Regions from separate parts of the Enterobacter sp. E14S genome, predicted to be linked through region 2. Evidence: predicted binding sites of a transcription regulator. Region 2 holds the regulator's gene; each other region holds the start of a gene.
What was found. Region 2 encodes PurR, which represses purine synthesis genes. Its sites were predicted from a motif close to CANGCAAACGTTTGCNTG; they were not measured.

Region 1 (2,205 bases), on a different contig from region 2:
GTCGGCGCGGTGTTCTCCGGCAGCATGCCCAGCGCCCACGCCAGCAGGTAGCCCGCCGCCATAGCGATCACCAGCGAGGCGACGCGCAGGTAAGGATTACGCTGACGGTTAAGCAGAATAATGATCGCCAGCACGACACCCGCCAGCAGCAGGTTTTTCGGCGCGCCAAAGGTGTGGTCGCTCATTGCGGCATAACCGCCGCCAATGGAGGTCAGGCCCACCTGAATCAGCGACAGGCCGATAATCATTACGACGATGCCAGAAACCAGCGGGGTGATAACGCGGCGAGCCAGATGCAGAACGCGGGAGATGACCATCTCCGTGCAGCTGGCCAGCATCAGGGTGCCGAACAGCGCCGCCATCATGGTTGGGACATCCGCACCGCCGGTTTTCAGCGCCGTACCGCCCATGATAAGCGGTGCCACGAAGTTAAAGCTGGTGCCCTGAATCGACAATAATCCCGACCCCACCGGCCCCCACGCTTTAATTTGAATAATCGAGGCCACGCCGGAGGCGAAGAGAGACATGCTGATAATGTGCTGCGTGTCCTGCGCCGGTAAACCGAGCGCCTGGCAAATCAGCAGCGCCGGGGTGATCACCGCAACAAACATCGCCAGAAGATGCTGGCAGGCGGCGAAAAGCGTTTGCGGCAGCGGCGGGCGATCCTCAAGGCGGTAAATCAGTTCGCTATTTTGCTTCTGCGCAATCGGTTGCGCATCAGGCGACTCTATGGTGTTAACGGACATCGGCGGCAATCCCACGGTGGAAAAGCGGGCATTTTATCTGACCACCTGGTAAAAGCAAACGATTGCCAGCAAAAAAGGGAAGAAAATCTGCCGCTGTAAGCAGGTTTTCTACAACGCGTGGGGAAAAAAAATTACACTTTTTGCGCCGGGGGCTCATGAAGAGCGCAACCCGGCCCAGGATAACGCCGCGTGTGTATGGAACACGCGCATTACAGGAGCCTTTTATGATTCATCTCGATACGTTGTCGACCCTTGTTGCCGCAACGCTGGTTCTTCTGCTTGGTCGCAAGCTGGTACATAGCGTTTCCCTTCTGAAGAAATACACCATTCCTGAACCCGTTGCCGGTGGTCTGCTGGTGGCCCTGGCCCTGCTGATACTGAAAAAAAGCATGGGCTGGGAAATCGATTTTGATATGTCCCTGAAAGACCCGCTGATGCTGGCCTTCTTTGCCACTATCGGCCTGAACGCCAACCTGGCGAGCCTGCGCTCGGGCGGTAAGGTGCTCGGCGTATTCCTGATTGTGGTGGTGGGGCTGCTGCTGATGCAAAACGCTATCGGCATCGGCATGGCAACGCTGCTGGGGCTGGATCCGCTGATGGGTCTGCTGGCGGGGTCGATTACCCTTTCGGGCGGTCACGGAACCGGGGCCGCGTGGAGCAAGCTGTTCATCGAGCGCTATGGGTTTGAAAACGCGACGGAAGTGGCGATGGCCTGTGCGACCTTTGGCCTGGTGCTGGGTGGCCTGATTGGTGGCCCGGTGGCGCGGTATCTGGTGAAGCACTCCACCACGCCGAACGGCAGGCCGGACGATGAGCTGGTGCCGACCGCCTTCGAAAAGCCGGACGTTGGCCGCAGCATCACCTCGCTGGTGCTGATTGAAACTATTGCGATGATCGCCATCTGCCTGACCGTGGGCAAAGTGATTGCGCAATGGCTGGCGGGTTCCGCATTTGAACTGCCGACGTTTGTCTGCGTGCTGTTTATCGGGGTGATCCTGAGCAACGGTCTGGCGCTGATGGGCTTCTACCGCGTGTTTGAACGGGCGGTATCGGTGCTCGGCAACGTCTGCCTGTCGCTGTTCCTGGCGATGGCGCTGATGAGCCTCAAGCTGTGGGAGCTGGCCTCGCTGGCGCTGCCGATGGTGGCGATTCTGGCGGTACAGGCGCTGTTTATGGCGCTGTACGCCATGTTCGTGACCTGGCGCATGATGGGCAAAAACTACGATGCGGCGGTACTGGCGGCGGGTCACTGCGGGTTTGGTCTGGGGGCCACTCCAACGGCTATCGCCAATATGCAGGCGATCACCGAACGGTTCGGACCATCGCACATGGCGTTTCTGGTGGTCCCGATGGTTGGCGCCTTCTTTATTGATATCGTCAACGCGCTGGTGATCAAGCTGTACCTGATGCTGCCGATGTTTGCCTGAAATCAGGCGTTGGAATACCGCTCGGTTTCCGG
Region 2 (2,205 bases):
GGTGCTGGAGGATACGTCCCGTTCATTGCCCAAGCGTATCACCTGGCTTCTGGACAACCAGCGGCGGGTGGTGGCCCCTGACTGGGAATCGTCGGCGACGTGCCTCAGCGCCGGGCTGTGCGTCGCGATGGTGCCCGTTCATTTCGCGCGTCCGCGCATCGATACCGGAGAGTGGGTTGAGCTGACGCTGGAGAATCCGTTCCCGGATGCGGCCTGCTGCCTCACCTGGCAGCAAAATGACGTCTCGCCTGCGATGGCCTGGCTGCTGGATTATCTGGGAGACAGCGAAACGCTAAACCGGGAATGGTTACGGGAGCCAGCGTAGCTGGCCCCGTAAAGCGATTAACGACGGTAGTCGCGGAACGGACCGTCCGCTACGGAACGGCGTTCGATAAGACGCGGGTGAACTTCAATGGACTGCGACTCTTCGCGCTTGTTGACGATCCTGTCCATCAGCATGTTGAAGGCCGTTTCGCCCAGCGAATCTTTCGGCTGGTGAATGGTGGTCAGCGCCGGGGTGAAGAAGCGCGCGTTACGCACGTTGTCATAGCCAATCACGGAAATATCCTGCGGTACGCGCAGGCCCAGCTCGTCGGCAGCGCAGAGCGCGCCCATGGCCATGATGTCGCCTCCGCAGAACACGGCGGTCGGACGGTGCGGCTGGGAGACGATCTGCTGCATCGCGCGGTAGCCCGACTCCGGCTCAAAGTCGCCCTGCACAATCCAGTTTTCCGGCACGGTGATCAGCGCTTCTTCCATCGCTTTCATAAAACCGGCCAGACGGCCCGCGCCGGTGTTGCGCTCCAGCGGACCGGGGATCACGCCAATCTCGCGGTGGCCGCGTTCGATCAGATAACGACCGGCCATATAGCCGCCTTCAAAGGCGTTATCGATAACGGAATCGGTGAAGTCTGCGCGCGCTTCGCCCCAGTCCATCACCACCATCGGAATATGGCGATACTCTTCCAGCATCGACAGCACGGATTCCGGATACTCGGAACACATCACCAGCAGGCCATCAACGCGCTTTTGCGCCATCATCGACAGGTAGGCACGCTGTTTTTCAATGCTGTTCCACGCGTTGCCCAGAATCAGGGTATAGCCTTTCTGGAAGCAGTTCTTTTCGACCGCTTCAATGATCTCGGCAAAATAGGCCGCTTCACTGCTGGTCGCCAGCAATCCAATGGACTTGGTGTGATTAACCTTGAGGCTACGCGCAACCGCACTTGGCGAATAGTGCAGCTCTTTGATCGCTGCCCAGACGGCGTTGCGCGTCTCTTCCGCCACAAAGCGGGTTTTGTTAATTACATGTGATACGGTTGTAGTGGAAACGTTTGCGCGTTTTGCTACGTCTTTAATTGTTGCCATTAAATGTCACTCCAGACCATATCCTAAGCTCCTGAAAAACCTGAAGGTAAACGTTTGCCTTCTCTCACCCTTATCTCGCAATGTTGAATTGCGGCACGCCGGGAAAACGACACGGGACGTCAGGAGGGGGTCAATGGCCGGTACGCTAATAAATTTAGCGTGGAATTTTGTCCTATCTTGATGAAAAGGGGAAGAGGTAAAGTGGTTATCAGTATAAATCCAGGAAGATTTTTGACGTAATCTGTGCAAAAATGAGCAAGCTCACTTTTCGTGTGGGGATTAAAAGGAGAAAAATTGATGAGTTCCGATCTTAAGTTTTCGCTGTTCACCACCGTTGTTGTGCTGGCTCTGATTGTTGCGGCCGGTCTGACGGCTGCGCTGCACTGATTTACGCGGAGGGAGAGCCTTCTCCCTCCCGACTCCCCGGATTGTTACTTCTCTGGCAAAAATCTTTTGCCATTTTGTTAACTTCTCATTTTTTGTGATTGATGTCATGCTTTCCGCTTCTTTGTTCTGTGTCACCACATGACACGGCATCCGGAGTTGACGCATGAAAATCAATTTTCCCCTGCTGGCCCTGGCGATTGGCGCTTTTGGGATTGGCACCACTGAATTCTCCCCGATGGGGTTACTGCCTGTTATTGCCCGGGGCGTAGATGTCTCTATCCCTGCGGCAGGGATGTTAATCAGCGCCTACGCTATCGGCGTGATGGTAGGGGCGCCGCTAATGACGCTTCTTCTTTCGCACCGCGCGCGCCGCAATGCGCTGATTTTCCTGATGGCGATTTTCACCCTGGGCAACGTGCTTTCGGCCATTTCGCCGGACTACACCACATT
Region 3 (2,205 bases), on a different contig from region 2:
ATTGTCTTCGCCGCAAACTTCAGCGTGGGCGTTAACGTCATGCTGAAGCTGCTGGAGAAGGCCGCGAAGGTGATGGGCAACTATACCGATATTGAGATCGTAGAAGCTCACCATCGTTATAAAGTTGATGCGCCATCGGGTACGGCGCTGGCGATGGGCGAAGCGATTGCTCATGCACTTGATAAAGATTTAAAAGACTGCGCGGTTTACACCCGCGAAGGTTACACCGGCGAACGCGTGCCGGGCACCATTGGTTTTGCAACCGTGCGAGCGGGTGACATCGTCGGCGAACACACGGCGATGTTCGCCGATATTGGCGAGCGCGTCGAAATTACGCATAAAGCCTCCAGCCGAATGACGTTCGCCAACGGTGCGGTACGTTCCGCTTTGTGGCTGAAAAACAAGAAAAACGGCCTTTTTGATATGCGAGACGTGCTCGATCTCAATAATTTGTAAGCATTATTACCCATCGTGATGTGGTTATTGCAGTCGTAATTGTTTGATTGCATAGGGCAATATTTTATTGCCCTTTTATTTTATCTATTTCATGGTATATTTTTGCTTAATGCTCTAAATATCTATCTCTTATAGAGTTTTAACGTTACTGAAATGTAAATTTTGACCATTTGGTCCACTTTATAGTGCTGCGCTAGCTCATTTTTCATTAAACCTGGCACGCAAGCGTTTTCCGCAGTGATTTACCTGATCTTTTTGTCGCTTAAGCCGCATTCCACTCGCCAGGCTTGCAAAAGAGTAAACAAAATATCCGTTTTAAGTTGACTTTTACCCACCAAATCCCCAGAATGCCGCCGTTTGCCAAAAATCCGCTGGCAACACATTTGCATTGATCCATGACATGCTATGAATTAATATGCAAATAAAGTGAGTGAATATTCTCTGGAGGGTGTTTTGATTAAGTCAGCGCTATTGGTTCTGGAAGACGGAACCCAGTTTATCGGTCGGGCCATAGGGGCAACGGGTTCGGCGGTTGGGGAAGTCGTTTTCAATACTTCAATGACCGGTTATCAAGAAATCCTCACTGATCCTTCCTATTCTCGCCAAATCGTTACTCTTACTTATCCTCATATCGGCAATGTCGGCACCAATGCGCCTGACGAAGAATCTTCTCAGGTACATGCGCAAGGCCTGGTCATCCGTGACCTGCCGCTGATTGCAAGCAACTTCCGCAATACCGAAGACCTCTCTTCTTACCTGAAGCGCCATAACATCGTGGCGATTGCCGATATCGATACCCGTAAGTTAACGCGTCTGCTGCGCGAGAAGGGTGCACAGAACGGCTGCATCATCGCGGGTGATAATCTCGATGCGACGCTGGCGCTGGAAAAAGCGAAAGCCTTCCCGGGCCTGAACGGCATGGACCTGGCGAAAGAAGTGACGACCGCTGAAGCCTACAGCTGGACTCAGGGTAGCTGGACGCTGGAAGGCGACCTGCCGGAAGCGAAAAAAGAGAGCGAGCTGCCGTTTCACGTGGTGGCCTACGATTTCGGCGCCAAGCGCAACATCCTGCGCATGCTGGTTGACCGCGGCTGCCGCCTGACGGTAGTTCCGGCACAAACGTCTGCCGAAGACGTGCTGAAGATGAATCCGGACGGTATTTTCCTGTCCAACGGCCCTGGCGACCCGGCGCCGTGCGATTACGCCATCGCCGCTATCAAGTCCTTCCTGGAAACCGACATCCCGGTATTCGGTATCTGCCTTGGCCATCAGCTGCTGGCGCTGGCGAGCGGTGCGAACACCGTTAAGATGAAGTTCGGCCACCACGGTGGTAACCACCCGGTGAAAGACATCGACAACAACACGGTGATGATCACCGCGCAGAACCACGGCTTTGCCGTCGATGAAGCCTCTATGCCGGCTAACCTGCGCGTGACCCATAAGTCGCTGTTCGATGGCACCCTGCAGGGTATCCACCGTACCGATAAGCCAGCATTCAGCTTCCAGGGTCACCCGGAAGCCAGCCCGGGCCCACACGACGCCGCGCCGCTGTTCGATCACTTCATCGAACTTATCGAGCAATACCGTAAGACCGCTAAATAATCAGGAGCCGAGAAGACAATGCCAAAACGTACAGACATAAAAAGCATCCTGATCCTTGGCGCTGGCCCGATCGTCATCGGCCAGGCCTGCGAATTCGACTACTCCGGCGCGCAGGCGTGTAAAGCCCTGCGTGAAGAGGGTTACCGC
Region 4 (2,205 bases), on a different contig from region 2:
AGGGCATCAGCCCGCACAGTCCCGAACAGGTTAGAAGTTATAACCTACAACCAGGTAGCCACCCCAACCGGTAGAACGGACGTTTTCGTTCATCCATACCAGTTTCGCGTCGTCGTTCCACTGACCGCCGTTGTGCCAGTAACGCGCAACAACAGAGTAGTGCCAGTGATCGTAGTTCAGCGCCAGAATGTGGCTTGAGGCGATGGAATTGTTGGTACGCTGCTTGATACCGTTCTCTGCGTAACCGCTCTTATCGCCCAGCTCTGAACCCCAGTCGAAGTTGGTGAAGCCGATATAGCTCAGGTTACCGCCCCACAGCTGAGTGATTGGCACAAAGTATTTCACTTTGAAACGGTAGCCATCCCACTCATTCTGGTTTTCGGCACCGTAGTTCTGCCACTGGTATTTCGCGTACACGTTCAGGGACAGGCTCATTGGCAGGCCGGTGTCAACGTCGGTACCCAGACCCATATACCAGGTGCTCTGACGACCAGACTCGTTGCGCCCCATGTCGTAGATATAGTTGTTCGCGAAGTACCACTCTTTGAACGGGCCGAAGCTCAGGTCTGTGCCGGTCAGCTTGTCGATGGAGAAGCGCGGTTCGATCTCCATGAACAGTGGAGAACCGTGGTTCCAGATACCTTTAGCCTGCGAGTTACCGCCGAAGAAGACCGGTGCATCCATATAGCCGTAGAAATCAAACCAGTCTTTCTTGGCGAATGCTTCGTACTCCAGGTAGGTATCGTTGCGGATCTGAGGTCCGAAACGGGTGTGGTAGCTGCCTACCACGTTAACGCTCTGGTGCCACCAGTCGGAGAGGTATTGTGGTTTATCGTTTTCCGCTGCGTTAACAGTGAAAGAAGAGGAGAGTGCCAGTACAGCGCCAGCTGCGAGTAATGTTTTTTTCATAATCATGCCACTGATTGAAATTCCCTTCCGGGAGTGAAAAATGCGCGAATTGCGTTTCTAAATATTTCGTGTTTCTGCGGTGCCTATTATAGGAATCCCTGCTCACAAAAATATGTGTTGTTTCACATATCTCTCACACGCGTAATCGATTGCGTTCACGTTTGCGTACTTTAAACGGGCGGGATTGTAGCGGCAATCATTTATGTTGCCAATCCATACGAAATGTAAATGTTAGCGGAGTGACATTGCACTCCGCTAAAGGGAGGGTTATTGCGCGGCGGGCTGGATATCGTGAATGCGGATGAAACCTAACCGATCCGGAGTGAGTCCGTTAAGCTGCAGCGGAATGTCAATATCGCTTGGAGCCAGCACGCTGGCCGGTGCGGTGAACAGCTGACTGTTAACATTCACCTCCTGGTAGCTCTCAGTGGTGCCCTGGATCTGTCCCCATTCGACGGTGCCGCTGAAGGCGGGCAACGGATCGTTGGACTCACCCTGAATGCGTAATGTTGCGCGAGTACCATTTGCATTCGCCGCCACATTCACCAGAGACATTTTTAGCGTGCCAATCTGACTATTGAGACGAGCAGGCGTATTCGCTCCCGGGAGCAGATAAACCCCGCTGCTGGATTTGGCATTTAGCGCGTTTTGCTGGGTGATCTTCACCGTTTCTTTGTTCAGTTTGTCCATCGCCGCATTGAGCGTGTTCACGCTCTGTTTCATCTGACGGACTTCGGTTTGCTGTGCACAGGCGCTAAGGGTGAAGAGGCTCCCCACCAGCAAAATTTTAAGGTAACGTCTTGTCATTGCGTTTATTTCCTTGAAATAACGGATCGCCTTAATGGTAGCCAGCCTCGACGTGTCAGACATAGATCCTTTGTCTCAAAAAGCTCTTCCTTTGTTGTCAGGCCAGATCAGGGTAAAATGAAAATTAGTTAACCACATAACAGGGATACCGTATGCATTGCCCATTCTGCTCCGCTGTGGATACCAAAGTCATCGACTCTCGTCTTGTGGGCGAAGGGTCATCCGTACGCCGTCGTCGGCAGTGTCTGGTGTGCAACGAGCGTTTCACGACCTTTGAGGTTGCAGAGCTGGTAATGCCGCGCGTGGTGAAAAGCAACGACGTGCGCGAGCCGTTTAACGAAGAGAAACTGCGCAGCGGGATGCTGAAGGCCCTGGAAAAACGTCCCGTCAGCGCGGATGACGTTGAGATGGCGTTAAACCACATAAAATCTTACCTTCGTGGTTTGGGTGAGCGTGAAGTGCCAAGCAAAATGATCGGTAACCTGGTGA

Region 1: gltS (sodium/glutamate symporter) is a predicted target of PurR. The motif match lies at 798-815, and genes of this name have one in related genera.
Region 3: carA (glutamine-hydrolyzing carbamoyl-phosphate synthase small subunit) is a predicted target of PurR. The motif match lies at 675-692, and genes of this name have one in related genera.
Region 4: ACZ6J2_RS13045 (nucleoside-specific channel-forming protein Tsx) is a predicted target of PurR. The motif match lies at 1,048-1,065, and genes of this name have one in related genera.

What each region holds. Positions count from the first base shown of each region.
Region 1 is NZ_JBVODQ010000011.1:114,708-116,912, reverse strand. It holds gene xanP (xanthine/proton symporter XanP) at 1-746, opposite strand, end outside; gene gltS (sodium/glutamate symporter) at 971-2,173, shown strand; gene recG (ATP-dependent DNA helicase RecG) at 2,176-2,205, opposite strand, start outside.
Region 2 is NZ_JBVODQ010000001.1:172,470-174,674, forward strand. It holds gene punR (DNA-binding transcriptional activator PunR) at 1-325, shown strand, start outside; gene purR (HTH-type transcriptional repressor PurR) at 343-1,368, opposite strand; gene cydH (cytochrome bd-I oxidase subunit CydH) at 1,666-1,755, shown strand; gene ACZ6J2_RS00885 (MFS transporter) at 1,919-2,205, shown strand, end outside.
Region 3 is NZ_JBVODQ010000010.1:86,294-88,498, reverse strand. It holds gene dapB (4-hydroxy-tetrahydrodipicolinate reductase) at 1-456, shown strand, start outside; gene carA (glutamine-hydrolyzing carbamoyl-phosphate synthase small subunit) at 910-2,058, shown strand; gene carB (carbamoyl-phosphate synthase large subunit) at 2,077-2,205, shown strand, end outside.
Region 4 is NZ_JBVODQ010000005.1:121,430-123,634, forward strand. It holds gene ACZ6J2_RS13045 (nucleoside-specific channel-forming protein Tsx) at 31-909, opposite strand; gene ACZ6J2_RS13050 (SadB/YajI family lipoprotein) at 1,177-1,716, opposite strand; gene nrdR (transcriptional regulator NrdR) at 1,869-2,205, shown strand, end outside.